DNA from 2 places in the Roseibium sp. SCP15 genome. Region 2 is predicted to be linked to the other one. Evidence: predicted binding sites of a transcription regulator. Region 2 holds the regulator's gene; the other holds the start of a gene.

Region 1 (15,332 bases), 280 kb from region 2:
CCTGGCGTGTACTTCGTCACGTTGTCCGAGCGAAGCCAATGGCCCCATGGTGACATCGTCCTGCCTCGGATCGCCGACCACCTGACGGGACAGTCGTTTACCGAGAGCGTCCGCAACCGCGTCCACCTGTTTTTTCGGCACAATCACCCTGCGGATCGCGGTGCATTTCTGCCCGGCCTTGGCGGTCATCTCGCGCGCCACTTCCCGGATGAACAGATCGAATTCGGGCTCACCCGGAGCGGCATCAGGCCCCAGGAGCGCCGCGTTCAGGCTGTCGGCCTCCATTGAGAACCGAACCGAATTCTGAACAATCGACGGGTGTCCGCGGAGCATCTGGCCGGTCGCAGCCGAGCCTGTGAAGGTCACCACATCCTGCCCATCCACGTGGTCGATCAGATCTCCGGCAGACCCGCAGAGAAGTTGCAGAGCGCCTTCCGGCAAGATGCCGGTATCCAGAATGTGCCGCACCATCAACTCGGTCAGGTAGGCCGTTTGACTGGCCGGTTTGACCAGGCAAGGTACGCCCGCGATCAACGCTGGTGCTATCTTTTCCAGCATGCCCCAACAGGGGAAATTGAAAGCGTTGATATGGACCGCAACGCCCTGAAGTGGCGACAGAATGTGCTGAGCCGAAAATGTATTGTCTCTGGAAAGCGGTTCGACTGCGCCTTCGACAAACACCCGGGTGTTGGGCATCTCCCGCCGCGCTTTTGACGAGAAGGCGAACAGCGTTCCAATTCCGCCCTCGATATCGATCCAGCTGTCCTTGCGGGTGGCTCCTGTTGCATAGCTCTCCTGATAGAAGATCTCTTTCTTTTCCATCAGCGACTGCGCAAGTGTTTTCAGCATGAGCGCGCGCTCGTGATAGGTCATCTTGCGCAACGCAGCGCCACCCTTGGCGCGCCCATAGGCGAGTGCTTCACCAAGATCCAGACCGGAGGCATCAATCCGTGCAATCGGCGTGCCGGTGGCTGCGTCCAGAAGGTTGGCGCCTTCGCCATACCCTTTTCGCCAACTGCCGGCGAGATAGCTTTCCAGCACGCGGAACTTTTGCGGAACTACGGTCATTGATTGGTTTCCAGATTTTGAAGTCGGCCTGTATGCAACCAGGCCTCAATGGATGCAGGCAGACGGTGTCAGGCGTCGTAGGTAAGCACGAGCCGCTTGGAAATCGGTCTGGATTGGCATGTCAAAATGTAACCATCACGAATTTCATCATCTTCAAGCGCGTGGTTCGCGGCCATTTCGACTTCGCCTTCCAGCAGCTTGCCCCGACAAGTCGAGCAGACCCCCGCGCAACAGGAATATGGTGCGTCAATACTGTGCCGATGCGCTGCCTCCAGTATCGTCTCACCGGCTTCCATATGAATGTCGCAGGTCGTCCCGTCGATCGTCAGCTTGAGATCGGCTTCCTTGTCCTTGTCACCGGCCACTTTCGGTCGGTCTTTCGCCGGCAGTCTGCCCGGCTGATCCGATTTGAACAGCTCGTGCTTGATCTTGTCCTGCACGACATTGTGCCTTGCAAGGCTGTCGCGAACTGTGTCCATCATTCCGTGAGGACCACACAGGAATGCCAGGTCGATGTCTTCCGGGTCTATCAGCGTTTCCAGAAGCTCATCGAGTTTCTCGGCGTCCACACGCCCGGAAAACAATTCGGTATCCTGAGCATCGCTCTTCAGAATGTGAATGATCTGCAGCCGTCCGATAAAGCGGTTTTTCAGATCCTCAAGTTCTTCCCGGAACATGATCGAGGAAACCTGCCGATTGGCATAAACCAACGTGAATCTGGACTGAGGCTCGCGCGCCAAGACGGTCTTCAAAATGGACAGGATCGGCGTAATTCCTGACCCGCCTGCAAATCCGACATAAAACCGGGCGTTTTCTGGTTCAATCGGCGCATTGAAACTGCCGACAGGAGGCATTGCCTCGACTGTATCCCCGGCCTTCAGATTTTCGTTGGCCCAACAGGAAAAAGCGCCACCGTCGACGCGTTTGATGCCGACCTTGAGATCTCCATCCTCAGTTCCGGCACAAATGGAGTAGCACCGCCGCACTTCATGCCCGTCGAAATCCCGACGAAACGTAAGGTACTGGCCTTGCGTGAAGCGGAAGAGTTCCGTTTCATCCGCCTGCGGTTTCAAAGTCACAATTACGGAGTCCCTGGTGTCGGGTGTAACCTCCGTTACAGTCAGGGCATGGAACCTTGACATGTACTCCTCCCTTTTCCCGTCCAAATACCCGTTAATGGCATTTGAAATAATCGAATGGCTCCAGACACGCCCTGCATCGATAAGCCGCCTTGCAGGGGGTGGAGCCAAATTGACTGACTTTTTCTGTGTTTACTGATCCACAACGCGGGCAAGCGACAACGAGACCGCCTCGCTTGCCGAGGCGAGACAGGCGCCCTGCCAGGCTTTCTGTCTCCGCGTCTTCCACTGGCGGCGCAATTCCGTATTGTCGCAGCTTTTCGCGGCCTTCCTGACTTAACCAGTCGGTTGTCCAGGGCGGGCTCAGCTTTTGCTCCAAACGCAGCTTTTCAATGCCGCAGGACCGCAGTTTGGTTTCTATGTCCAGGTTGATGATCGCTGTGGCAGGACAACCGGTGTAAGTCGGGGTAACCGTCACGACCAGAGTGTCACCGTCCCACTCAACTTCCCGGATTACACCCAGATCCATCAGCGACAGCACCGGGATTTCAGGGTCCGGCACCTCAGCCAACCATTTCCAGACTGTGTCCGTTGAAACCCGCATGTTCCTACCAGGTCGCGCCAGGATAAGCCCGTTGCAGAAACTGCATTTCGGCGAGCAGATGTCCGAGGTGTTCGCTGTGACGCCCGGTCGTGCCACCTGCATGCGAAAACTCTGATTGCGGCAACTCAAGCGTAGCCTGAGCAATCACATTCTCGACAGTTTCCTGCCACTGCAATCGCAAGCTCTCCGGCGCAGGTGCCACACCGGAACAGGAGAGTGCATCATCGATCCGATCCCCGATAAACATTTCTCCGGCATAGGGCCAAAGCGTATCGAGCGCGGTCTGCATGCGTTGCCGGCTCTCCGGCGTGCCATCGCCAAGGCGGATGACAAGATCGGCAGAGCGGTCCAGATGATATGCGACTTCCTTCCCTGCCTTTGCCGCGATTTCCGCAATGCGCTCGTCTGATGAACGTTCCAGAGCCTCTAGAAGCAAAACCTGATGGGCATCAATGAGGAATTGACGCATCAGGGTTTTGCCGAAATCTCCATTTGGTTGTTCAGCAAGCAGATAGTTGCGGAAGTCCCAGGCATCACGCAAGAAAGCCAGTTCGTTCTCACCACGACCTTTTCCTTCAACTTCACCAGCATAGGAAAGCCAGAGGCGCGCTTGCCCAATTAGATCGAGAGCGACATTAGCGAGCGCGATATCCTCTTCCAATACGGGAGAATGGCCGCACCATTCCGATACCCGATGACCGAGGATCAGCGCGGTGTCTCCCCGCCTCAGAAGCCACTCGAACAAAATATCGCTTGCGATTATATCGTTCTCTGCGGTCATCACATTTTCCCTACTTCGTCGGGAATGTCGTAGAAACTGGGATGCCGATAGATCTTGTCCGCAGAGGGCTCAAACAGAGCGTCCTTGGCGCCTGGGTCGGATGCCGTGATCTGCGCAGATGGGACCACCCAAATGGAAACGCCTTCGCGGCGGCGGGTATAGACATCGCGTGCGTTCTTGATTGCCATTTCGGCATCTGGTGCATGCAACGATCCGACATGCCTGTGGTTCAGGCCATGCTGCCCGCGGATAAACACCTCCCACAACGGCCACTCTTTTTTCATTTCGTCCTCCGCGTAAAATCAGTCGCGTCGTTAAGCGCATGGCGCTCTAATGCGCTTCACTTCGACTGGTCGGAAATCTTCTTCCCGAAAGTTCTATTCGGCCGCCGATCTGGCTGCTTCTTTCTTGTCCGCATGCGCCATCAACGCATCCCGGACCCAGGCGCCGTCGTCCCATGCTTTCACACGCGCTTCCATGCGCTCCCGGTTGCAGGGACCGTTGCCTTTCAGCACCTCGAAAAATTCAGTCCAGTCAGGCTCCGAAAAATCGTAACCGCCCTTTTCATCGTTCCACTTGAGATTCTCGTCCGGCACCTTCAGCCCGAGATACTCGGCTTGCGGAACAGTCTGGTCGACGAATTTCTGCCGAAGCTCATCGTTGGTATTGATCTTGATCTTCCAAGCCATCGATTGAGCGGAGTGAACAGATTCCTTGTCCGATGGACCGAACATCATCAATGACGGATACCAGAAACGATTTAGCGCATCCTGAGCCATGTGGCGTTGCGCAGGTGTACCGCTCGCCATCTTCATCATGATGTCGTAACCCTGACGCTGATGGAAACTCTCTTCCTTGCAGATGCGGATCATCGCGCGGGAATAGGGTCCGAAAGACGTTCTTTGCAGCGGCACCTGGTTCATGATTGCTGCGCCGTCAACCAGCCAACCAACTGCCCCGATGTCAGCCCAGGTCAGAGTTGGATAGTTGAAGATGGAGGAGTATTTCATTTTGCCGGCATGTAGCAGCTCGATAAGCTCGTCCCGGCTGACGCCCAGAGTTTCGGCGGCACAGTAAAGATAAAGACCGTGCCCGGCTTCGTCCTGAACCTTCGCAAGGAGGATAGCCTTGCGTTCCAGTGTCGGTGCCCTTGTAATCCAATTCCCCTCAGGAAGCTGACCAACGATTTCTGAATGAGCATGCTGACCGATCTGACGTATCAGGGTCTTCCGATAGCCGTCAGGCATCCAGTCGGTAGGTTCGATCTTTTCGCCGCGATCAATGCGTTCCTGAAAAGCGCGCTCTTCATCGGACATCTCCGAAATGTCGCGTACCTTGTTGGAATCGGTTTTCACCATCTGGGCATACATGACGCCTCCTCCCCGTCATGTTGAACTCAACGGGAAGATAGCGCACAAAGCATCACAGAAAAAGTATATTTTTGTACATTTATGTGATGCTTGATCTTACGCACCAATTTCCGGTAGTTGAAAACGACCGATTGGTGTCAAGCGGCCAGGGAACTCAACCTTTCGACAACGGGTTGTGGCCGCGCAGGTAACGGGCCTGCCTGGTTCAGGAAACTCTGGCCGATGTGAGCGTCAGCCAACTTCGACAAGGCGATGTAAAGTTCGGCAAACTGTTGCCTCGCAGCGGATCCGGGCCACTCCTGAGGCAGAACGGAATTTGGCAGCCGTGGATCGCGCAACCGGATGTGGCGATACGCATGAACCAGCGCGACACGTAACAGCAGTGCAGACTGCCCCGACTTCACAGAGTGAATTTCATCTGCAAGTGGTTCAATGTTCTTCAGAAACCGGTGATACTCGGCAGCCAAAGGACCAAGTCCGAAGGAATTGATCACCAGCTGTCTAAATTCATCACTACCCGGACTTAGTGCTCTTGACTTGAACGCGACACCTGGATGTGAGCGTCCCGGCCGGTCGGCACCGGCAAACATATGACCGCCAAGTGAAACAAAGCCTTGTTTCTTCAATGTCAGTTGATCCGCTGCATGAGGGCAATAGGTAAAAATCCAGTCGCACTCCTCATCTGGAGCACCAAAGAACAATTCTGCCGCCAGATGATATTCCTCACGCGCAGGAGCCGTTAGGGCATAAAAGCTGCGCCGCCCTTCTCTTTGCCCTTCGAGTTGCCCTTTTGAGACAAGTCGGGAAACAGCGGTGCGGACCAAAGACTCATTCACGCCATACCCGGCGCAAAGTCCGATGAGGTCTCCCATCCAAAGAACACCACCTCGCGGCTCGACGATATCGCCGTAGATTGTCACGATCAGCTGGGCTGCCTTGGGTGGATATGGTTCTAGCAACCGGCTTACGGCCGCATCTGCGCGAAAGGACATGAAGCAATTGATCCGTCTTTTTGCTGAGCTTAGCCTCGGCATATCAGCAAACCAAGCACTCTGGTGATTTGGTCCAGCAAATTCTCCAATCCATTCTTGCGCACCATATTGACAAACGTTATAGAGTAACACGTTACAACATTACATCAGTGCGGAAACAACTCGAATGACAGCCCCTTCCCGTTCCAATTCCTTCACTCGTCGAGCATGTGGTCTGGCCTTCTCCACTGCGCTGACCGGCACCTTTGCCCTTTCCCTCAGCTTGACGCCTGCGGTCGCTGCCTCACCTTCGGTGGTGACGACGATCAAACCGCTTCACTCGATTGCATCTGCTGTGATGGAAGGCGTCGGAACACCACACATCCTGATTGACGGGGCCTCTTCGCCGCACGGATTTGCTCTCAAACCGTCCCAGGCGGCTCTGCTGCAGGGGGCTGACGCTGTTTTCTGGATTGGCCCTGGATTAGCGCCGTCGCTCGAGAAACCAATCAGCTCGATGGCTGGCGACGCAACAACCGTGGAACTCATGGATGCGGCCGGCATTCAGCATCTTGCAATTCGTGAAGGTGCGAATTTTGACGCTCACGATCATGGCGATCACGAAGGTCATGATGAGCACGCTTCTGCTGATGATCATGATGATCATGCCGAAAAAGACGACGACCATGATTACAAACATGACGAGCATGCTGAAAAGCACGATGATCATGATGAGCACGATCATGATGACCACGCTCACGGGGACGAAAAAGACGATCACGCAGAACACGCGGATGGCGACCACTCACATGAGCATGCTCATGAGGGTGCAGATGACGTCCATATCTGGCTCAATCCGGACAATGGCATCGCGATTGCGCATGTAATGGCCGACACCCTGTCGCAGCTCGATCCGGACAACGCGGAAACGTACCAGAAAAATGCCGCGAGCTTTGAACAGCGGATCGAAGAACTTGAGCAGACGATCTCGTCAAAATTGGCGCCTGTAGCAGGCAAGAAGTTTGTCGTATTCCACGACGCTTACCATCACTTCGAACATCATTTCGACTTCGAGGCCAGCGGCGCCATCACAGTGTCTCCTGAAGCACTTTCCAGCGCCGACCGCGTTGCCGAAGTCCAGAGCCAGATCAAGGAACTGAACGTTACCTGCGTTTTCCAGGAACCGCAGTTCGAGGCAAAACTGGTTGATGTCGTTCTTGAAGGTAGCGACGCGCGCAAGGGAACTCTGGATCCACTGGGCACCGAACTTGCCAATGGAACTGACCTTTATCCAAACCTGATCGAAGGGCTCGCCGACTCGCTCGCAGAGTGTCTTTCCGGGCAATCCTGATATTCAAATAAAAACGCCGGGAAATTTTCCCGGCGTTCTTGTATCTGGATTTTTGTTCAAGAAGCTCTGGCTTTTGCCCTTACAGCCTCTGTTTTTTCGATCGCCTTCAGAAGATAGCGATCCCGGTCATATACATCCGAATAATAGGCCACGCTTCCGTCCAGCTCCGGCCAGGCGGTGAAGTAGGAAACATACACCGGAATGTCACCGGCGACCTTTTCCTGTTCGTTCCGGCCTTCAGAAATTCTGGAAGTTACATAGTCCTTGGACTTCCCAAGCACCGCTGCTGCCATCGCCTTTGGATCATGCAGCCGAATACAGCCGTGACTGTAAGCGCGCATGTCCTTCTTGAAGAGGCTCTTGGCCGGCGTGTCATGCATGTAAATGTGATGCCTGTTGGGAAACAGGATTTTCACCTCACCCAGGGCATTTGACCTGCCAGGGTACTGGCGGACGTTGATCGACTGCTGCTTGGATGCAACCGCGTACCAATCGACAGCGGAAGAAGAAACCTGACGTCCACCGGGTGTGGTGACTTCATAGCCGGCGCGATCGAGATAGCTCGGATCCTGCGCCAGTTTGGGCAGCATTTCGTTGACGATGATCGAATAAGGTACCCCCCAATAGGGGTTGTATTCAACGATTTCGATCTTGTCGTAGAAGAAGTTTGTCTGATTGGATTTCTTGCCGACAACAACCCGCATGGACAGCGGAACTTCATCCGGCGATGTATAGGTTGCGGTAAAGGCTGCCTGGTTGATGAAAACCTTTCGATCGCCGAGTTCTTCGGGTATCCAGCGGCTCCGCTCCATCGCCAGTTCAACCTTGGCGATCTTGGCCGCATTGGTTTCACCGACCATTGCCTTGATTGTGTTTTTCCCGACAATCCCATCCGGTGTCAGTTTGGCTTCCTTCTGAAAAGCCTTGACCAGATCAACGAGTTCCGGCGAATACAACTCTGCGCCGTCATAGGCAGCAAGCGTTTCCGCGTGAGCAGTCCTCAACTCATCGGAACCGTTCTTCTCTACGGCGGCGACAATGTTCTTCATTTCCGGGCTGGATTTTCCTGCCTTCAGGAAGGTGCCCGGTGCGATGACGATCTGATCTGCTTCCTCGTCTTCTGCCTTCAAGCGCGCCAATTCTGCAGTTAGCTTCTTGAAGTGCTCGTTCTGCGGCTGATGGGCCTCAAGTATCCCGGCCATATCAGAGCCTGAGGAAAACTCACCCAGTGCGCCAGGAAGGTCGACCTGGTGGCGCGGCAAGTCGTGGTACTGAGAAATCCGGTTCGGATCGACACGACCACGCGTCGCATCCAAAACATAGGACAGCGCCGCGACGCTCAGCTCCATTTCGAAGCGCATCAACGCTTCATCGCGGGCAGCCTCATCCAGCCCATCAGTTTCGGGCAAGGAAACGAAATAGTCTTCAGGGTTCAGCGCAAATTTGTCAGCCTGAGAAAGCGCACTTCGAATGCTTTCCGCTCTGGAGCTTACCTTGCCGTTTGCAATCCAGACAAACTCTGGGTGCTCCTCGTAGTATGTAATGAGTGCATCGCCGATTTCAGGCAACGCCATCAGTGACATTCCCTTCAGTGCCGGGCGCGCCTTGTCGAATGCACTCAAGACGACCGGCTCCAGGTTCGCTGTTTGAGTTTCTGCGACAACAGTTTCGGTACCCTGCTGCACGTTTTCAGCCGACGCGTCGCCTTCAGGTTCGACCTCTGGCGGCTTCACTTCAGACAGTGGTGTCAGCGACACTCTTTTCAACGTATCCGGAGAGTAATTCAGGTAACGTGGAGCAGATACCTTAACCTTGGCAGCCTTTTCGCGAAGCTGATCCTGGCGCTCCCGCTCTCTTTGCTTGCGATGGTTTTCCGGATTAAAAAGCCGTTGGAACAGACCCTGGGCCGATACCGGTTCGTAGGTCATCGCGGAAAAACCGGATGCGAGCACCGTAACCATCAGGCCGGCCTTGATCGATTTCCCCAATACAGCCCTGGAGCGGATAAACAACGCCCCCTTGTCGCCGGTCTTCGGCATTTCACGTTCCGTCATGTTTGCTCGCATCATCTAAACCCGAAAATTTATTAACTAGTGTCGTTTCCGGCACTGCGCCCTTTTCGAACCGGACGTTTAATTCCCCTGCCTAGGTAGAGACCGCCGGGATTGCAGACTTGCCCGAACGATTATGTTCAGCGCGAATTCTACCGGTCCAAAATGGCGATTCTCGCTCATTTCCGGCTAAAAACACACATGGTGAACAGACTGATACTATATCAGGCCTGTCGATATGGTTAAGAGATACGGCCATACACAGGTTGTGAATTCAAATCACTGTGACGAATATATCGCGCACGAACCTCGCGCCGGTTTTCCTAATCATCGCATCAGCATCTCAAGGCGACGCTTCGTGACCTCCGTCACGGTTATCAATGTCGGTTTTCACTATCATTTCCGCAAGACCAACCGACGGAGATCGATGAAAGCGATGCCATTCCAGTTCAACATAGGAGACCACGCGTCGCCGATATCGAAATACACCAATTTCAATTCTTCGCAGTACAGCAAATTGAAATGGGCCCGAAACAAGCTTTTCAGGATGGTCAAGAACAACCCTGGTTGTGATGCCTATTTCAGATCCCTTCCGGGCCGGAGAACGCTGACCAACATGATCAACGACAGCACCATCTGGGTTAATTACGGGCCGACAATTTCTCCGCTGCACGGAGAAATTCACACTCCGACGGGAGAAATAGCGGTCGGCGACCGCGCATTCAACATGGGAAGGTGGATGGTGCTGGCCACGCTCATTCATGAGCTTGCACATCACAATGGCGCTCCGATCTCAGGAGGCGACACACGTGCGGAAGAGGCCGTATACCATTGCGGCCTTGGAACCGCGAAAGAGTATTTTGATGGCGAGGACGACCCGCGAACGCCCTACGATCCGAATGTTGGCGGGTAGACCAGAGGAGTACGGGAGCAACCGGGCCGGATCACCCCCGCCAAAATCATGACTTAAAACGGAATTTCATCATCCATCGGGCCTGCGCCGCCACCGGAAGACCCACCGAAACCACCGCCACTGGAACCACCGCCGTAGCCGCCGCCACTGCCACCGCCGAAGTTGCCGCCGGAGCCGCCAGAGCCACCACCAAAACCGCCGCCGCCTTGTGGGTCATTGCCGTAGTCAGGCAGACCACCCGGCTGACCGCCGCCTTCACCGCGACCATCAAGCATCGTCAGGTTGGAGTTGAAGCCCTGCAGAACAACCTCGGTGGAATAACGATCCTGCCCCGACTGATCCTGCCATTTGCGGGTCTGCAACTGCCCTTCCAGATAAACCTTTGATCCCTTGCGCAGGTAGTTTTCTGCGACCTTGCAAAGACCTTCGTTGAAAATCACGACACGGTGCCACTCGGTTTTTTCACGACGCTCACCTGAATTGCGATCCCGCCAGGTTTCCGAAGTTGCAATCCGTAGATTGGCAATGGGACGGCCATCCTGCGTCCGGCGGATTTCCGGATCGGCTCCCAGATTGCCGACCAAAATTACTTTGTTGACGCTGCCCGCCATTGTGAACTCCTGTTTGTTTCCGCGATCCGCTTTGGTTTATTTGCTTCTATCAGCTGACCGCGCCGCAACCATCGCCGCTAGAAACCAGAACCCTAACGATCCGCCAACCGCTCTGTCTTCTTTTTTGCACACCGGCCTGCATTTTCCACAAGGCAAGCCCACCTTTTGCGGAAAATTGAAGCCCTTCGCTCACCTCACCGCCATCGTCGCCAAATCTGACAGCCGTTGCCGTTCCTCCTGTTTTGTTCCACAGCGGTTCGCGTTTCCTGTCAGGAGATATTCCAAACCGATCGCCAGCGAAGCCGACTTGCGCAGGTGAAACTTCCTGACGTCCTTCCTTTCAATGTACTTGTTTTGTTCTTATCACTTCTATAAAAATGATTCAATCGGACTTCGTATCCTGAATTTCTCCTCCCGCTGCAGTGACAGACCCACTGGAAGCTCCGCGTCAAACTGCTATATCGGGACAAAGATAAAGTGGGAAACGAGCCCCTTCATTAGATATCTACACGTGCACGGGCGTCTGATGCCGTGATGCATGAGGTCAGGAAGAGATAGAATGACGACATCCAAGAGCCTCAAGGCGGATGAATCCTGGAAAAACGATCCGACCAAGGTCATCAGTGTCAAAGGGGCAAGGGAGCACAATCTCAAGGGTGTCGATCTCGACCTGCCCCGTGACCGACTGATTGTGATGACCGGCCTTTCCGGTTCGGGAAAGTCCTCTCTCGCCTTCGATACTATCTACGCCGAAGGCCAGCGCAGGTACGTTGAGAGCTTGTCTGCCTATGCACGCCAGTTTCTGGAAATGATGCAGAAACCGGATGTCGACCAGATCGATGGTCTGTCGCCTGCCATTTCGATCGAGCAAAAGACCACTTCGCGCAATCCGCGGTCGACCGTCGGTACGGTGACCGAGATTTACGACTACATGAGGCTTTTGTTTGCCCGTGTCGGCATTCCCTATTCTCCAGCCACCGGACTGCCGATCGAAAGCCAGACCGTGAGCCAAATGGTCGACCGTGTCCTGGATCTCGAAGAAGGGTCGCGCCTCTATCTGCTTGCTCCAATGGTTCGCGGCCGTAAGGGCGAATACCGCAAGGAATTGGCGGAACTCATGAAAAAGGGGTTCCAGAGGGTCAAGATAGACGGAACCTTCTATGAAATTGCCGACGCCCCTGCCCTGGACAAGAAATACAAGCACGATATCGATGTTGTCGTGGATCGGTTGGTCGTGCGCGATGATATCGCAGGCAGGCTGGCAGATTCGCTTGAAACAGCGCTGAAACTGGCTGACGGCATTGCGATTGCTGAATTTGCGGACCAAACCGAAGAAAATGGCGATCCGAAGCGTTTGATCTTCTCGGAAAAATTCGCCTGCCCGGTGTCCGGTTTCACCATTCCGGAAATTGAGCCACGCCTGTTTTCGTTCAACAATCCGTTCGGCGCATGCCCGACCTGTGATGGCCTTGGGACAACCCTTGCCTTCGAAGAAGATCTGGTTGTGCCCGATCACTCTCTCTCGCTGCGTGAAGGGGCCGTGTTGCCTTGGGCAAAAACGGGATCGACATCTCCTTACTATGCCCAAACGTTGGAAGCACTTTGCGGCCATTTCAAGGTATCGATGGCAACTCCGTGGAAAGATCTGCCGGCGGAAGTCCAGGATGCAATTCTTCACGGCACCGGCAAAACGGCCATTGAGTTCGTATACGATGATGGCGTGCGCAGCTATCGGACGGAAAAGACGTTCGAAGGCGTTATCGGCAACATCGAACGCCGCTGGCGTGAGACAGAGTCTTCCTGGGTTCGCGAGGAATTAGCTCGATTCCAGTCGGATCATGCTTGCCCCGCCTGCAGTGGTTTCCGGCTGAAGCCGGAGGCGCTCGCTGTCAAGATTGCTGACAGGCACATCGGTCAGATCACTGAATGCTCCATCAGGCAGGCAAGTGACTGGTTTGAATCCCTGCCGGCGAAACTGAACGACAAACAGACAGAAATTGCCGGCCGTATCCTGAAGGAAATTCGAGAGCGTCTGAAATTCCTCAACGATGTCGGCTTGGAATATCTGACACTCTCTCGGTCCTCCGGGACACTTTCGGGTGGCGAAAGTCAGCGAATTCGACTGGCCTCGCAAATTGGTTCGGGTCTGACAGGTGTTCTCTACGTTCTGGATGAGCCCTCGATCGGTCTTCATCAGCGGGACAATGCCCGCCTTCTGGAAACTCTGAAGCACCTGCGGGACCTCGGAAACACGGTCATTGTCGTAGAGCATGACGAAGATGCGGTATTGACGGCTGACTATGTGGTCGATGTCGGCCCCGGAGCCGGTGTGCATGGCGGCCAGGTGGTCGCCAAGGGTACGCCATCTGAGATCATGGCCAATCCGGCTTCTCTAACGGGCGAGTACCTTTCTGGCGCCAAGATGATTGCGCGCGCCGACGAACGCCGCAAGATCAACAAGAAACGCCAGATTTCAGTACGCGGCGCACGCGGCAATAACCTGAAGGATGTGGACGTTGACGTTCCGCTCAGCACTTTCACATGTGTGACCGGTGTATCCGGTGGCGGCAAATCCACCTTCCTGATCGACACGCTTTACAAGGCTGCGGCACGCAGGCTAAACGGCGCTCGCGACAACCCGGCACCGCATGACCGGATCGAGGGGCTTGAGGTCCTTGATAAGGTCATCGATATCGATCAGTCCCCGATCGGCCGCACGCCCCGTTCAAACCCGGCGACCTATACCGGTGCTTTCACACCGATCCGCGAATGGTTTGCCGGAATGCCGGAGGCAAAGGCGCGCGGCTATCAGCCAGGCCGCTTCTCCTTCAACGTCAAAGGCGGACGGTGTGAAGCCTGTCAAGGCGACGGTGTGATCAAGATCGAAATGCACTTTCTGCCGGACGTTTATGTTACCTGCGACGTCTGCAAGGGAAAGCGCTACAATCGGGAAACCCTGGAAGTTGAGTTCAAGGGCAAGTCCATTGCCGACGTGCTCGACATGACCGTTGAAGAGGCCGCTGAGTTCTTTTCTGCCGTTCCAGCTGTTCGCGACAAGATGGACACATTGGCACGCGTCGGCCTCGGCTACATCAAGGTCGGACAACAGGCGACCACATTATCGGGCGGTGAAGCGCAAAGAGTGAAGCTGGCGAAAGAACTGTCCAAACGCTCCACCGGTCGGACGCTCTACATTCTGGATGAGCCAACCACCGGATTGCACTTTCACGATGTCGCCAAGCTGCTCGATGTGCTGCATGAACTGGTTGATCAAGGCAACACCGTGCTGGTGATCGAACATAATCTTGAAGTCATCAAGACCGCTGACTGGATCATAGATCTTGGACCGGAAGGCGGTGACGGCGGAGGGACGATTGTCGCTACCGGACGTCCCGAGGATGTCGCCGAAGTGCGGGAGAGCTATACCGGGCAATTTCTGCAGGAACTTCTGCAGCGAAGGCCTCAACGCACGCCTGACGCTGCGGAATAGCGCTCTCGTTAATCCCGAAGAATCTGTGTGCACTGCACACAGATTCGTACCAATCTGTTTTTGTTAACTTTTTCTACCCCTCCCTCTCACTTTCCCAGTATCTTTTTTGCATTGCACCAAATGCATGTCTGACATGCGCAGATCGCGCTTCTTTTAATTCAGCTGGTGAATTATATCCTAGATCAACAACGACGCGGAGCGCACAGACGGTCCGCCGATCTAAGGAATAAGAAGATGTTTGACACTGTGCGTCAGAAGTACAGCAACTGGGTGAACTACCGTCGTGCGGTTGACGAACTGTCCCGCCTGTCCACCCGTGAACTGCAAGATCTCGGCATTTGCCGTGGCGATATCAAATTTGTAGCTCGCCGCGCGCATGTAGCTGACTAAAAAATAGAAATCGCGTCCCTAGGCACCCTCCTCCCAGCCGACGGGCGTGTGACACGCGGGGCATCCTCCTCCCAGCCCTGCCACGTCGAAACGACGCCCGCCAGTACCTCCTCCCACTGGCGGGCGTTCGTTTGTCTGGAGCCCTGTCAACACCACGATAATTCCTCCCGACAGCATCTGATGAAAAAAGTACCGGTTCACTGTGTGCACCGCATTTCGCTCAGATGACCTCAATCACCTGCAAGACGGTCTATTACAGAACGCTCAAACGCTCTTAAGAACGATTTGTCAGGAGGGGCCGGCATCGCGGCTCGAACGCTCGTCTTGAGATCCTGAACCAAAGCGATGTTCCGTTTTGATATTGACCGGGCCAAATCCGTACCTCTTTCACATGCACTTCCGGCTGCGACGACTTCATCAACCAATCCGGCCTTGAAGGCTTCACCTGCAGACAGCACAGGTGACTCGAGTAAAAAGAGCAACGCTCGTCCGTAACCCAGCCGTGACGGAAGTCGCTTGGTTGCTCCACCACCCGGCATAGCGTCATATGCCAAATGGCCATCTGTGAATTGCGCACCTTCACTTGCCAGGACCAAATCGCAGGCAAGCGCAAGTTCAACCCCTCCGAGTCGGCAATTCCCATCCACACACGC
Region 2 (15,332 bases):
TTGAGTTCTGTCCGGCAATGTCACTCAGGTCTTGTGCAGTGCCGTCCAGCGTATGGGCGGTTTCACCGACGGAGCTTAGAACTTCGGATGCCTTTTCGCGGAAGCCTGTGATCATCTCCTCGACCCGAGCCTGTCGTTCAGCACGAAGATGTTGCTCCTGCTCGGTCTCAGATTGCAGGCGAATACGCTCGACCGCGTTGTCCTTGAAGACCTGGATTGTTCTGCTCATGTCGCCGATTTCATCACCGCGGTCGACGCCGTCAATGTCGACATCGGTGTTGCCATCGGCCAACTGGGACATGGTTTCGGTGGTGCGACGCAAGGGACGCGTTACCGCAAAGTTGAGTGCGATCGCCATGCCGATGCCTGCAACAACGGCCGCGAGAAGCGCCAGGCTGATAACACTCAGCGCATTTGTGCTGGAAGCTTGCGCGGCTGCGCTTTGGTCGGAGGATATAGTAGAGATCTGTGTCTGGACGGTTTGAGACAGATCCTTCATGTTGGCGATCTGGCCTTCAAGCTGAAACTGGTTTGCAGCCAGCTCGTCGAAAGCGGATCCGAAACTACCAAGCGACGAGACAACTTCCGGAACTTTTTCCAGGATGGCCGGAAAATCTTTAGCACTCTTTTCCAAGCGACCGGCGAGTTTGGCCAGTCCGGACAGCCCTTCAAGAACAGCTTGCTGGTTCGTTTCCGAAGGAGCAACCATGAAATAGAATGCCGCAGCTTTTACGGCCATGGCATCTGCTTCCAGCTGCATCACCGTTCCGGAGACATCATCTGCCGCATAGAAGCGCTGTTTGATTTCGTCAGCCTGCTTGTAGACGTTGTCGATGGCAGCCGTTGCATCGGCACTGATCTTTTTCGAACTCGCGACCAGCCCTTCAAAACCGGCCTTGGCCGAGTCTGTCAGATCAAAAATCTGGATGTAGTCCTTCGTGGTTGACAGCTTTTCCAGTGTCTGTGCTATTTCATCTGTTGTCGCTGCCAGTTTCCTGACCGTTGCAGGGTCAATGCCCTCAATGGTGTTTGCCGCCATGTTTTTGGCAGAAGGCGCAAGGGCTTCGATGCGCTGTCTGATTTCAGCGATCTGTTTGGCGTTGTTGGCTGCCGCGCTGAAAAGGTTCTGAAGTGTCAGGGCCTCTTCCTGGAACTTCGCAGCTGCTTGCCCAACCTTGTTTGCGAGAACCAACGTCTTTCTTGCATTGGTGTCTTCTGCACCGATGCCATCTCTAGCAAGAAAGGCCTTGCCTAGAATGTCTGACGCGACGGTTTCCAGTTCCTGGACAGCGCCTTCAAGTTCGATGCGCTTGTCTGATTGGGCTTGTGTCAGGTCTACGACGTTCTCGAATGCCGAATTGAATTTGGAAACCGCCGAAGCTGCTTCTGCAACGGGAATTTGCGCTTGGGGTTCACCTTTCAATTGATCTTCTAGAACCTTCAGCTCATTCGTGAGGCCGTCGATATCAACGAGAGCGGCTTCTGCGGCTTGCAGATCCTGGGAAGACAAAAAGTCTTCGCGTTTGCTGGCAAGGTTCTGCAGTTGAGCAATGGTAGAGGTTGACTGTTTGGCAACCTCCATTCTTTCCGAGAGTGTCATTACGCTGTAGGCACCGACACCGCCGACAATGCCGGTCAGCGCCACAACCGCAGCGAAGCTGCCTCCGACTTTTACACCAAACTTCAGATCAGATGCGAATTTCAGGAACTTCATATCAACCCCTCGAAAGCCCCAGCGTGTATTACGCAGCTTATTTTCGATCAGGGTAAGCAGTGATTCCTTATTATTTGTAAAAACTTCAAAGAAAAGAAGGTGATGATGCAGAAATCATTTTTTATCTGAACAAATGTGAAAAGAGTAGGAATTTTATTAGAGCGAATAGATAGTTTATTTCTGAGTTTAGGATTGGAATATGGTTTTATTCTTTTGTTGGGAGGTAAAGTGACTGATTAATCTCATTCTGAAAATCGTGAATACGCCTTTGTTCCCTGGAAAGCTACAAGGTGGAAATTTGTTTTCTATACAATTTCAGGTTTCCCTTGGGGCGTGGAACAAAAAATGCCGCCAGAAATCTGGCGGCATTGTCAACAAAATCTCTGAGAAGGTGCCGAATCTTCAGAAAGAATCGGCGAAACCAGTTTAACGGCGCTGGTCGATAGGCACGTAGTCGCGTTGTGTCGCGCCGGTGTAGAGCTGGCGAGGACGACCAATGCGCTGAGACGGATCTTCCACCATTTCTTTCCACTGGGCGATCCAGCCCACCGTGCGTGCAAGCGCAAACAGAACCGTGAACATCGTGGTCGGGAAACCAAGCGCCCGGAGCGTGATACCGGAATAGAAGTCGATGTTCGGGTAGAGCTTCTTCTCAATGAAGTAGTCGTCATTGAGCGCGATTTTTTCCAGCTCCATTGCAACGTCCAGAAGCGGATCGTCTTTGATGCCAAGTTCGCCAAGCACTTCATGCGTCGTTTTCTGCATGATCCGGGCGCGTGGATCGTAGTTCTTGTAGACCCGGTGACCGAAGCCCATAAGACGGAACGGATCGTTCTTGTCCTTTGCGCGTGCCACGAACTCAGGAATACGATCAACGGACCCGATTTCGGACAGCATGTTCAGCGCAGCTTCGTTGGCGCCACCGTGTGCCGGGCCCCATAGGCATGCGATGCCAGCAGCAATACATGCAAATGGGTTTGCTCCGGACGAGCCTGCCAGGCGAACGGTCGAGGTCGACGCGTTTTGCTCGTGGTCAGCGTGCAGGATAAAAATGCGATCCATCGCGCGCGCAAGAACCGGGTTCACCTTGTACTCTTCGCACGGCACCGCAAAGCACATGTGCAGGAAGTTGGCTGCGTAACCCAAGTCATTGCGCGGGTAAACGAACGGTTGGCCAACATGGTACTTGTAAGCCATTGCGGCCATTGTCGGCATTTTTGCGATCATGCGCAGCGAGGCCACCATCCGCTGATGCGGGTCGGTAATGTCCGTGGAGTCGTGATAGAATGCCGACAGAGCCCCAACTGTTCCAACCATGATTGCCATCGGGTGAGCGTCGCGACGGAAGCCGGAATAGAACCGGTTCATCTGCTCATGGATCATGGTGTGGTACGTCACGCGCTGAACGAAGTCGTCCTTTTGCGGCTTTGTCGGCAGTTCCCCGTAAAGCAGCAGATAACAGGACTCGAGGAAGTCGCCGTGGTCGGCAAGCTGCTCAATCGGGTAGCCGCGGTAAAGTAGCGTTCCTTCGTCACCATCGATGTACGTGATTTTGGATTCGCAGGATGCGGTTGAGGTAAAGCCCGGGTCATAGGTGAACATTCCGGAATCGTTGTACAAGGACGAAATGTTCACAACTGACGGTCCGATGGACCCGTCAAGTACGTCGAAGTCGTGGTCGGTGCCACCGACGCTGAGCTTGGCGTTGTTGTCGGCCATACAGATACCCCTTTGCGTTAACCTTGCGCACCAGTCTGTTGACCTGCCCGAATGAGAGGATCTCAACAAAGGCAACAGATGGCACTGGATAAATTTTCGGCTCTTGCCTAGCCCATTTACTGCAGTGCCGCAAGCTGGCCGGTATAACGCTTTGGTCAAAGGCCCGTACGACCGCCGGTCTAGGGCACCCGTTCGCCATCAGGAACAAACGGGTGCATTTATCATTGGTCTCAGGCTTCCTGGTCCTTGATTCTGGCAAGCGATTCTTCGCGACCAAGTGCAACCAGTACATCGTAGATTCCAGGCGAAGTGCCGCGACCCGTGAGAGCGGCGCGCAAGGGCTGAGCAACTTTGCCAAGCTTGAGTTCTTTTTGCTCTGCATAGGCTTTAACGGCTGTTTCCAGCGCTTCCGGAGCCCAATCAGAAGCTTCAGACAGAACGGCGTGCAAATCCTTCAGAATGGATCTCGCGTCGTCTGTGAGGATCTTCTGGGCCTTCTCGTCGGTATCAAGTGGTCTTTGACGCCACAGATAAGATGCGCTTTCCGTCAGTTCGACCAGAGTTTTTGCGCGTTCTTTGAGGCCTGGCAGAGCTGCAAGCGCTGTTTGCTCGTTGCCTGCGTCCGATAGCCACGCCAGAACTTCCGCTCCGTTTTCCACATGGCTCAGATAGACTTTCCAGTGCTTCAACAGCTCCGGATCGTCGGTCGCACGCATGTAGTGGCCGTTCAGGTTTTCCAGCTTCTTGAAATCGAATCTCGCAGCAGATTGACCGACGGCATCCATACCGAACCATTTGATCATGTCCTCAAGGGACATGATTTCCTCGTCGCCATGGCTCCAGCCAAGGCGCGCCAGATAGTTGCGCATGGCTTGTGGCAGGTAGCCCATTTCGCGATAGGCTTCTGCCCCGGTTGCGCCGTGACGCTTTGAAAGTTTTGCACCGTCCGGACCGTGAATAAGAGGGATATGCGCCATCGCCGGCACATCCCAGTCAAGGGCCTGAAATATAAGTGTTTGGCGGGCTGCATTGGTCAGGTGGTCGACGCCGCGGATAATGTGCGTAATGCCCATGTCGTGGTCATCGACCACAACAGCCAGCATGTAGGTTGGTGTGCCATCCGAACGCATCAGCACAAAGTCGTCCAGGTCCTTGTTCGGGATGACGACGCGACCTTGAACCATGTCGTTGACGACTGTTTCACCTTCATTGGGTGCCTTGAGGCGAATAACTGGCGAAACACCTTCGGGAGCTTCAAGCGGGTCGCGATCTCGCCACGTGCCATCGTAACGGGGTGGGCGGCCTTCTGCCCGCGCTTTTTCGCGCATCGCGTCGACTTCTTCAGGTGTGCAATAGCAACGATACGCAGAACCGTTTGCAAGCATCTGCTCAACAGCTTCTTTATGCCGGTCGACACGCGAGAACTGGGAAATCGGTTCGCCTTCCCAATCCAGGCCAAGCCAGGTCAAACCGTCCAAAAGAGCATCTACGGCTTCCTGGGAAGAGCGCGCGCGGTCAGTGTCTTCAATGCGCAGCAACATCTTCCCGTCGTGGTGCTTGGCAAACAGCCAGTTGAAGAGCGCTGTTCGGGCGCCGCCAATGTGCAGGAAGCCTGTCGGGGAAGGGGCGAAACGCGTGACGATTTTTTGTGCCATGGTGCTTTCTGAAAGTCTCTGTCAGAACATTTGCGCTGATTGCGCCTTTAGGTGGCGCCGGTTTAGCACAGGCTTTCTTCAGGCAAAATAGGGCCTTCTGTGTTTCTTCCTTGAAGGCGTGCTACAAGCAGTGGGTGGAGTACGGAACACAAACACCGCCAAAAATTAAAAGCCGCCGCGACGCGGAGGCGGGGAGGCGTACAGGCCCGAAATCACACTCCTCCAATCAGCATTCCCAACGCAGAACTAGTGCCAAAACCGGTATCCACTTCCTGCCTCTATTTTCCAGGAAGACAAGAGGCGCATCACAAGAGGCAGGAAATAGCCGGTTCTGGGAGGAGCAGGGACTTCTATGGGTCGGCTTTGCATTTGCCGCTGGTATCGCATGTTATCTTGCGCTTCCCGGCGAACCCTATTGGCTGTTGCTGGGAGCGCTTTTTACGTTGGCGAGCGGGTTGGTTATCCGTTTCGGGGCTTCCCGGCCGGGCGGAAAACTCATCCTGCTTGCGTTGGCATTCTTGGGGGGCGTGACCATCGGTTCGGTGAGAACTGCTTTTGTCGACGCGCCGAAGCTTGCTGAAGAAATGAACGTGAACCTCACCGGCCACGCGATCGAGAAGAGAAGCAATGCCTCAGGTGTGCGACTCCTATTAAGCGTCTCGAGTGTCGAGGGGCGATCAAGAGAGACGCTCGGCTTTCCGAAATTTGTTCGGCTGCGTGTACCTGCAGATCCTCCCATCAAGGTTGGTGACAGGATTGAGGTGCGGGTCAGATTGTTTCCGCCTGCAGGTCCGGTTGCGCCGGGAGACTATGACTTTTCTTTTCGGGCTTTCTATTCGCAAATAGGTGCAACTGGTTTCAGCTTTGGTGCACCGACGTTGATCCGGGAAGACGAGAAACCTGTGAGCCTGCAATTGCGTTCAGCTTTACAGGGCCTGCGAGGCACTATCGGTGCGAAGATCCAGGCGGCACTGGGAGACACGCCGGAAACAAGTCTTGTCGTTGCCCTTCTGGTCGGTGACCGAAGCGGCATTGCTGAAAAACAGGAGGACGATCTCAGGGCGGCTGGACTTGCGCATATCCTGGCAATTTCCGGGTTGCATATGGCGCTGTTCGCCGGCGGTGCCTATGGACTTGCCTTGCTGATCTTCGCGAGCATTCCGGCGTTGCCACTTCGTTGGGAAACGCAAAAATGGGCTGCATCTGCTGCCCTGTTTGCGGCGCTTGTCTATCTTTTCCTTTCCGGCGCTTCCGTCGCGACGCAGCGTTCCTTCCTCATGATTGGACTCGTCTTCCTAGGCATTCTTGTTGGCAGACGTGGGTTAACGCTGCGAAGCGTCGCGATCGCCGGTCTTTTCTTGTTGTTGCTAGCGCCTGAGCGTCTGTTCTTTCCCGGATTTCAAATGTCCTTTGCCGCTGTCATCTGTCTGATTGCTGTTTACGAGATATGGCGAAACCGCGAACGAACATTCAGTCGGGCACGCCAGATAGATGCCAGCGTGCTGTCTCGCGTACTGCAGCATGTCTTGCGTTGGGGTGCCGGACTTATTGTAACTGCCTGCATTGCCGGTCTTGCGACAGGGCTCATTGGGGCACATCATTTCGGTAGGATCGCGTCCTTTGGTGTTGTCGGCAACTTTTTGGGAATGCCGGTTTTTTCTCTCCTGATCATGCCGTTTGGCGTGTTGGCATTGGTGCTGATGCCACTGGGATTGGCATCGCTTCCGTTGATCGTCATGTCTGCTGGAATATCCTTGTTGCTTAAAATTGCCTCTTTCACTGCTCAACTTGATGCTGATGCCGGAGTGATTGGAAAACTGAGTGCGCCGGTTGCATTGTTGTTTGTCGCGTCTTTGTTCGCTGCATTGCTTCTTGCGGGACGAAAGCGCCTATGGGCAATTGCCCCATTGGCAGCGGGAATGATGTTTCTCGTACAACACAGACCTCCGGATATTCAGATTGCGGCCTCCGGCACAAGGATTGCTGCCAGAGATGAAGAGGGGCTGCTTCGGTGGGCCGGGAGGCGACAGTCATTTGCAACGGACATCTGGTATGCAGGGGAAGGAGTCCCGAAGTCAGCGATTGGATCGCGCAAGATGAAGTCGCCCCAGATTACATGCGACTCAGATGGGTGTGTAATCTCGGCTTATCCGGCAAGTGCAGGTGATGATTCGAATGCGAAGACACAAGTGCCGTTGAAACTTGCGCTTCCAAAATCAGCAGAAGCATTTCGCCTGGATTGCAAATATGCCGACATTATCGTGTCCGACCTAAAGGTTCGCGCAAATTGTCCAGATGTAACCTCGATAGGAGGATCAGTTCGTCAGGAACGCGGCGCCATATCCATATGGCTTTCGAATGGGAAAAAAGATCATCCAGTGCAAAAAGCATCGCCTGAAGCTGGCAGTCAGCCCGGCGCAAAAATAGCAAAACTAAAGTTCGCAGTGCCCGCTAATCCTCGCCCCTGGCATGAACCAGGCACATTTACCCGCGAGCAACTCAGGAAGGTGAAATAGGGTAAATAGCCTCGCAACATCACACTGCCATCAGGTGCAATGAACAGACACTGTTGTAAACCTGCCAAGTACGATACCAGGCAGGTTCAGTCCTTGATCAGTATTGCCGGAACAGGGCAACCAGGCGGCCCTGAACTCGAACGCGGCCAGGACCGAATATCCTGGTTTCATACGCCGGGTTTGCTGCCTCGAGGGCTATGGAAGCACCTTTCTTGCGCAAACGCTTCAAGGTTGCTTCTTCATCATCCACGAGCGCCACGACGATGTCACCGCTATCAGCGCTGTCTGTCCGTCGGATCAGCACAGTATCACCATCCAGAATGCCGGCTTCGATCATGGAGTCGCCTCGCACCTCGAGGGCGTAATGCTCGCCTTTGCCGAGAAGTTCCTGAGGAACGGTGATGGAGTGACTGTGCGTCTGGATCGCTTCGATCGGAACACCGGCTGCGATCCGTCCCATGACCGGAATTTCAGTGCCGACTGTTTCCGCTACCGGAGCTGGAGGCGGTGTCTCCTGCTTGCCCAGCGATCCTTCAATCACTTCAGGAGAGAAGCTGCCGCGCGGACGAGGGGACCCAAGTCCGGGAGCAATCGAGTCGGGCAGGCGGACAACTTCCATTGCGCGTGCGCGGTTCGGCAGGCGCCGGATGAACCCACGTTCCTCCAATGCCGTAATCAGGCGATGAATGCCGGATTTTGATCGAAGGTCCAAGGCGTCCTTCATTTCGTCAAATGACGGTGGAACACCCGTTTCCTTCAGTCTTTCATGAATGAACATGAGCAGTTCATACTGCTTGCGCGTTAGCATATCGGCTTCCCCTGACCGCGAGAATCAAGTGGTACAAATCAAGAACACACTACCTGTTCCTATTGTGTTCTGCAAGGGTAAATGTTCTCTTACTGTTCCCTTGGATGCCGAAGTTGATGAGGCAATAGCTTAGGCTTACGAGTTAGGTCTCAACGCTTTGCGAAGTGAATTGAGCCAGCAGCAGCAGTTCGCAGGTTACCAGCGTCGGTGCGCCTGCCGGCTTGACCGTGCCTTCGTAAATCTGTCCGGTCAGGTCAACGCATCGAACGGGCAGGTTCAGGTTCTGGTTCTGTCCGCGGCCTGCTCCAGGTCTCACAAGAATTTCCGAAATCAGTCCCGGCATTGTCTGGCCGTCGATAAACTGTGCTCCGGCGAAACTTCCAAGTCCGAAGACGTCGTATGTCGTGTCACCAAGGCAATCAGCCAGAGCGGCTATGCTTTCATGCATGTCTTCAAAAGGGGCGAGCGTGGTTATGATTGCATTGTGGTCAAGGTCCGATGGGCTGAGCTGATCCTGCTTGACGCGGAAAAGAGTAAATTCGGTCTCCGGGTCTGGTTCCGCAACGAAGCGCGCTCCTTTTAATCCAAATCCCTTCAGTTGCGCGGAGCGGGCAATGGTCAGCGTTTCGGGCAGGAGATGCCCAAGTCTCGCTTGGCCATTTTCATACCAGTACGCATGAATGTGAGCGAACCAGTTTCCGTCCCGCCATCCAAGAATGGCAACGGCTTCTTCGAGAGCCACACCGCCTGATGAATGGGTGTCGCTGTACCAGGCGGCATGACGGTCGTCGATTGCTCTGTCCGGCATGACGAAGTTGAAAGGCTGCAGGCTCAGTCCTCCAAGATCAAGAACTGCAGATCCAAAGCCTTCGCGCTCCGCCCAGTTGCCAAGAGCCGAAAGCAATGGTTGCCCATTCGCCAATTCAAGAATGACGGGTTCTGCGAGGCACGAAGCGTGAGGTCTGCGATCTTCCGCGACCGGACCGGGGTGCCTGATGTCCGAGAGAGATTCTGGAGCCGGTCGTCTCACAGCAGGTCTTTCTCTTCGAGATGTTCCCGAACAAGTTTCTTCGTGATCTTGCCATAGGCACTGGTCGGCATTTGTTCGATGAAGAGATATCGCGCCGGAAGTTTGTATTTGGCGACCTTTCCGATGAGGAATTCTGAAAGATGAGCATCTTCCGGCGTTGTTCCTGCTTCCGCGACACATACGGCGAGGCCAACTTCACCCCACTGACGGTCCGGAATACCGATGATTGCGACTTCGGAAATGTCCGGATGGGTGAGCAGAACCTCTTCGATTTCCTTCGGATACACGTTCGAGCCGCCAGAAATGTACATGTCGGAGGCTCTGCCCGTGAGGTAGAGATAGCGCTGTTCGTCCATATGGCCGATATCACCGGTTCGAAACCAGCCATTGCGGAATGATTTTGCGTTTGCGCCGTCATCTTCAAGATACCCGGCACAGACCGCAGGACCTATGACGCAGACCTCTCCGGTTTCGTGCGGTCCAAGGATACCGCCGTCGTCGTCCTGGATGCTTATCTCAATACCCGTTCGTTCGGTGCCACAGGTCCCTATACGGGTTTCGTTATCATCAGGCGAATGATCCTGTGTCCGCAGCACTGTGATGTTGCCGGTCACTTCACCCAAACCGTAGTATTGAACCAGAACCTGACCGAGTTTTTCCAGCGCACGCTTTTGATCCTCCCGGTACATCGGGGCTCCCGCATAAATCACATGCCGCAGGCTGGAATGGTTGAAGTGGTCAACGGATGGATCCTCAACAAGCCGTTTCACGATGGTTGGTACAGTGAACAGGTTGCTGACTTTGTGTTGTTCGATCAATTCGAATGCCTTCGCCGGATCAAATCCGCCTTGCGGCATCAAGACATGGGCAGAACCGCTGGAAAGCTGTGCAATCAGTTGTAGTCCGGCGCCATGGGAAAGAGGGGCTATGACAAGGGAGGCGTCCTGCTCTGTCGTACCGGGCAGGAGGTCGGCCATATAGTTCACGGTCACGAAGCCGATCTGGCCGTGGGTGAGAACGACGGCCTTGGGGCGGCCGGTGGAACCCGATGTGAAGAACAGCCAGCATGGATCGTTGTAGTTGACTGCTGTGTTGGCAAATCCTGAATCCTGAAATCTGGATATCAGGTGTTCAATGGATACTCCAAAGGAACTCTCTCCAATGGTGGCTATGCCGGCAAGGTCCGGTCGTGCTTCCTGAACTGCATTTGCCTGCAACTCAAACTCCGCATCGCACAGGAACACTTTCGCCTTAGCCTTTTGAGCAGCATATGAAGTTTCTCCGGGAGCCTGACGGAAGTTACAAGGGACCCAGATTGCGCCCAGCCGGAATGCGGCGAGCATGATCTCGATCATCTGGTTGGAGTTCTGGGCCTGTACAAGCAGCGAGTCGCCTTTGGACACTCCGAATTCTGACTGAAGAGCTGAAGCAAGCGCACTGACGCGCCTGTCGAGTTCAGCCCAGCTCCAGGTGTTGCCTTCCCAGACAATCGCTGGTCTCGAAGGCCAACGAGTCGCGTTTTTCGTCAAGAAATGCGCCAGATTGGCAACACGGTTGGAACATCGCTCCATCATCCGCCCGGGTCCTCCCTAAATTTTTAGTTGATGGGACGTTAGGACGGACCCGGCTGATTTGACAAGCAGGGTGTTGAGCACGTTCACTCCGTATTCGCTGCAGGTCGTGTGCAGATGCTCCGAGCAGCTCGACGTTTCTTTGATAGGAATACCTTTATGACTGAGAATACAATTACCGATTGGGACGATGCATACGCCAATGCCGCCTATATTCCAGGCGCTGGGGATTACACATCACGCTGGGAGGAAGAGGCCAGAGCATTCAGAAATACATGGGAAGGGAAAGAGCTCGATATTGCTTATGGGGACGGAGAGCGAGAGAAGCTCGACATTTTTTATCCTGAAGGGACAGCTCGAGGGTTGGTCGTCTTCGTACATGGGGGATACTGGCTTCGCTTCGACAAGTCCTACTGGTCTCATTTCGCGCAGGGAGCTCTGGCTGATGGCTGGGCCGTTTGTCTGCCAAGTTACGATTTGGCTCCTAATGTGCGGATTGCCGACATAACGCAGCAGATCGGTGCAGCGATCAACCTGGCTGCGAGCCGTGTCGAGGGGCCAGTGAGACTGAGCGGCCATTCGGCCGGGGGGCATCTCGTCACACGGATGGTCAGCGATGACAGTCCGCTGAACTCAGAGGCTTTGCAGCGTGTCGACAGGGTTGTTTCCATCAGCGGGCTTCACGACCTTCGCCCGCTCCGCAATACCCAGATGAACGATGCGTTCAAAATGAGTGAGGCGGATGCCGTTTCTGAAAGCGCGGCGTTGAAGGCGCCTGCAGGGAAATGCCAGGTCATCGCCTGGGTGGGGGGGGAGGAACGCCCCGAGTTTCTGCGCCAATCCAGACTGTTATCGGAAGCCTGGAGAAACGCGTCCTTTCACGAGGATGCAGGCTTGCACCATTTCAACGTAATCGACGGATTGAGAAGCCAAGACAGCGCTCTTTGTTCCGCGCTCTTAAAAGGCTGAGCAAGCGGAAATTGTCAGTCTCGAAACGCTCTCGTCTCAAGAAGTGCTGTCTTGATTTGGGGGGGAAGGCAATAGCACTTGCCGGGAGCGCATGGACAGCGCCACCATACTTGGCATTCGGCTTTTCAAGGTCTTGTTCTGTTGGCGGATCGAGCTGAATGTTCTCCGGAAGAAGGAGCCACAGTAGCCTGCGGCTCTTCTACAAATGTCAGATCAGGTCGCGCTGGGCGAGATTCCGCATCAGGTGACTGGCTCCGAAGGTCCATTCCCGGCATTCGGTTGACAGCTTCACCGTGTTTCGCAAATGCCCGAAGCCCGCTGCCGATATCGTGACAACGTCTCCAATCTTATGGGTGAAGCCTTCTCCCGCAACATCGCGGTCTTGGGTCGGTGCAAAAAGCGTCCCAAGAAACAACACCAGACCATCAGGATATTGATGATGCCGCCCGATTGTTTGGGCGACCAGATCTTCGGGGGCGCGGCTGATCTCCTTCATGGACGAATGACCTTTCAGCACAAAACCGTCTCGACCTTCAACTTTGAGGTCCAGCTCGGCAGAGCGAACGTCTTCAAGAGAAAAAGTCGCATCGAAAAGACGTATCATCGGGCCAATGGCGCAAGAAGCGTTGTTGTCCTTTGCTTTCGAAAGTAGCAACGCAGATCTGCCTTCAACGTCACGCAAATTGACATCGTTGCCTAGGGTCGCGCCCACAATTTTGCCTTTGGACGAGACAGCGAGAACAACTTCGGGTTCGGGATTGTTCCAGTTCGAAATCGGATGGAGACCGACTTCCGCGCCTGAGCCGACCGAAGACAGAACTTGCGCTTTGGAGAAGACCTCCGCGTCGGGACCTATTCCCACTTCCAGATACTGGCTCCACAGGCCTTCTGCGATGAGGGCGTTTTTGACTTTTGCTGCTTCATCCGAACCTGCCTTGACATTGCGGAGGCTCTTTCCAATGGCTGCTCCGACCCGATTTCTGATGTCGTTGGCTTTCTGCGGATCGCCGGCTGCTTGTTCCTCAATGACCCTTTCAACCATGGAACTGGCAAATGTCACCCCACAGGCCTTAACCGATTGTAAGTCGCAAGGAGCCAGGAAGTGGACGCCTGACAAGTCTGTAGGGTCCGATTCAGCGATCTCGGAGAGAGAGCCAAGTACAACTCCGTCTACCGCGCTGACATACTCGGCTGGATTGTCCATTTCACAAATGTCGCGCGCGGTCGGTGCAACTTTTGAGGTGATGTCGAGCACCTTTCCTTCGCGTATTGTGACAACGGATGGTCCGGACACCTCCGGCCGCCAAACGCGTCCGAGAAATGTACCGTTGAGATCGCTTGAATTGATGAAGCTCATGATAAGGTCCTGGTGAAGATTTCATTCACTGACTTAGCTCAATCTTATTTGTCCTACAACTGGACAAAAGACTTTCCGCGTCTGAGGTGGCGGCATTTGGTGATCACCTGGAAAGTGTGTCACGGCAGTTCCGTGGGGAATTCCCAACCTGTTACAGTCGGTTCCAACTGAATGAAGAGATAGGGAGCCGAAGACACCGACATCCGGAGAGCACGGAATGGGACGTCTCTTTGCAAGGGAATTCAAGTGCCGCATCGCAGGCGATTAGGCGGCTGTTCCAAACAACCCGCCCAATTCGGGTCATGCCATTCCGCACTGGAGCCATGTTTGAAAACGGCGATGTGTCGAGCTAAGTCTGTCTATACTGCGTCAGGTATTTGTGAATTTGCCTTGATTGATGAGGTGCCAAGGAACGTCTTCAAGCTGAACTAGACGTTGTTTGGTTTTTGCGCCGCGGTCGAAATGGCGATCTTTTCTGCTACGAGCTTGTTTTGTGTCAGCATGTCCCGCATGCGCGTTCGGGCAAGTTCTGCGTCACCAGACAAGATCGCTTCGGCGACTTCAATGTGGCTTTTGCGCGAAACCTGCTCATCCGGAGCTCTTTTCTGACCTGCTGAATAGGAGAAGATCAACACTGCATAGATCAGGTTTTGCAGTTGGGAGAGCATGAGATTGCCGCTCGCCTGCAGGATCGTTGAATGGAAGGCATAATCTGCGCCGATCATTTCCGGTTCGCTGGTTTCCGGGTGAATGCTTTTGGCTGCGGCCAATATCGTCTCGCGCTGGGCTTCCGACGCATTCACGGCTGCAAGAGCAGCTGCTTCCGGCTCGAAGATGAAACGCAGGTGTGTCGCCTCGGAGTAGATTCTGGAAGTAAGTGGACTGTCAGGGTCGTGCCAGCGGATGACATCCGGGTCGAGGAGGTTCCAATCATCAAAATGACAGACCCGCGAACCATACCGCCGAGCTGTTCGCACGAGCCCTTTCCCGCACAGGACCTTGATGGCTTCGCGAACGACTGTGCGTGATACGCCAAGCGCTTCGACCAGCTCGTCTTCCTTGGGCAAAATGGCACCCATCTTGTAGTAACCGCGAGCAATACGCTGTCCGAGATGCTCAACAGTGTCTTTTACGGCACCCGTTGGCAGAGACGTCAGGACCTTGTCCGGTAGCTCGAAGGAAAATGGGTGTGCTTTGCTCATTCCGAACGCTCAGGTGGTCGGGAGCGACCGCCCATTACCCGAACGCGCCCCCTGGGGAATCTCCTTTCCGTTTTACAGTGTATTCATTGTGAAGACTAGAATTGAGAAGGTCTGCCAACTGCCGGCTTTTGTTCCTGCCCAGGCGAACCAACCTTAGCCGTCCAGCGCATAAAGTCTTTGTGCGAGTTTGCGTACGCCGGTGTTGCTGAAGTGTTTGATGCTGGCGGGCGGAACCATGTAGACGACGCCGGCTGCAAGTCCGTTCCGCCAGCGGAGCTGGACCTCTGCGACCGTCCTTGGCACGGCATCAAAAACGTAGAATTCTTCTGGAAGGTCAGTGTCTTCGTTCAGCACCAGTCTGACGCCACCCTCGGACATGTCCCGTATCGTGCAATCACAGATGAACTCATTGTCGAGACTGGCGAGTTTGGCGGGGCGCAATCTAGTGCGCTGCCGGGGATGAAGGCGTCGTTGGATAGCCCTTGTCAGGGACTCTTTCTTTGCGTTCAGGAAGTTCAGCATGTTGGTTCCTTAGCGACTTTGTATCGGCGGCAACTGCCTTTGAGGTGGCAGGGGTGGGACAAGCTCTTGGGGACTGGAGCGCCGCGAACGATAAGTCGGATCACCAAGCGTTTTTGGCCTGTGGGTGACGCCAGACTGGCCATTTCGGCACATTCGGTACGCAAGGTCATACATGCCTTGCCATCCGCCTGGATAATTTCCGATTGAATCCAGAACCGAAAGCGCTCCACCGGCCAATGCGCCTCGTCGGGCTCCGCTTGGCCCCCTCC

The links. Region 2 encodes LexA, which represses DNA repair genes until DNA is damaged. Its sites were predicted from a motif close to TGTTCNNNNTGTGTTCNG; they were not measured.
Region 1: ABLO27_RS04970 (single-stranded DNA-binding protein) is a predicted target of LexA. The motif match lies at 11,032-11,049, and genes of this name have one in related genera.

What each region holds. Positions count from the first base shown of each region.
Region 1 is NZ_JBDZYI010000001.1:1,093,717-1,109,048, reverse strand. It holds gene paaZ (phenylacetic acid degradation bifunctional protein PaaZ) at 1-1,068, opposite strand, end outside; gene ABLO27_RS05015 (2Fe-2S iron-sulfur cluster-binding protein) at 1,137-2,210, opposite strand; gene paaD (1,2-phenylacetyl-CoA epoxidase subunit PaaD) at 2,242-2,751, opposite strand; gene paaC (1,2-phenylacetyl-CoA epoxidase subunit PaaC) at 2,756-3,532, opposite strand; gene paaB (1,2-phenylacetyl-CoA epoxidase subunit PaaB) at 3,532-3,816, opposite strand; gene paaA (1,2-phenylacetyl-CoA epoxidase subunit PaaA) at 3,910-4,902, opposite strand; gene ABLO27_RS04990 (PaaX family transcriptional regulator C-terminal domain-containing protein) at 5,040-5,894, opposite strand; gene ABLO27_RS04985 (zinc ABC transporter substrate-binding protein) at 6,061-7,224, shown strand; gene ABLO27_RS04980 (L,D-transpeptidase family protein) at 7,281-9,278, opposite strand; gene ABLO27_RS04975 (hypothetical protein) at 9,634-10,188, shown strand; gene ABLO27_RS04970 (single-stranded DNA-binding protein) at 10,242-10,799, opposite strand; gene uvrA (excinuclease ABC subunit UvrA) at 11,359-14,289, shown strand; gene ABLO27_RS04960 (DUF1127 domain-containing protein) at 14,524-14,679, shown strand; gene ABLO27_RS04955 (enoyl-CoA hydratase/isomerase family protein) at 14,910-15,332, opposite strand, start outside.
Region 2 is NZ_JBDZYI010000001.1:1,369,809-1,385,140, reverse strand. It holds gene ABLO27_RS06275 (methyl-accepting chemotaxis protein) at 1-1,714, opposite strand, end outside; gene gltA (citrate synthase) at 2,141-3,433, opposite strand; gene gltX (glutamate--tRNA ligase) at 3,664-5,088, opposite strand; partial or broken gene ABLO27_RS06260 (ComEC/Rec2 family competence protein) at 5,082-5,948, shown strand; gene ABLO27_RS06255 (hypothetical protein) at 6,015-6,167, opposite strand; gene ABLO27_RS06250 (ComEC/Rec2 family competence protein) at 6,099-7,604, shown strand; gene lexA (transcriptional repressor LexA) at 7,702-8,412, opposite strand; gene ABLO27_RS06240 (hypothetical protein) at 8,555-9,442, opposite strand; gene ABLO27_RS06235 (acyl-CoA synthetase) at 9,439-11,016, opposite strand; gene ABLO27_RS06230 (alpha/beta hydrolase) at 11,173-11,982, shown strand; gene ABLO27_RS06225 (fumarylacetoacetate hydrolase family protein) at 12,191-13,339, opposite strand; gene ABLO27_RS06220 (FadR/GntR family transcriptional regulator) at 13,768-14,541, opposite strand; gene ABLO27_RS06215 (PilZ domain-containing protein) at 14,695-15,063, opposite strand; gene ABLO27_RS06210 (hypothetical protein) at 15,073-15,332, opposite strand, start outside.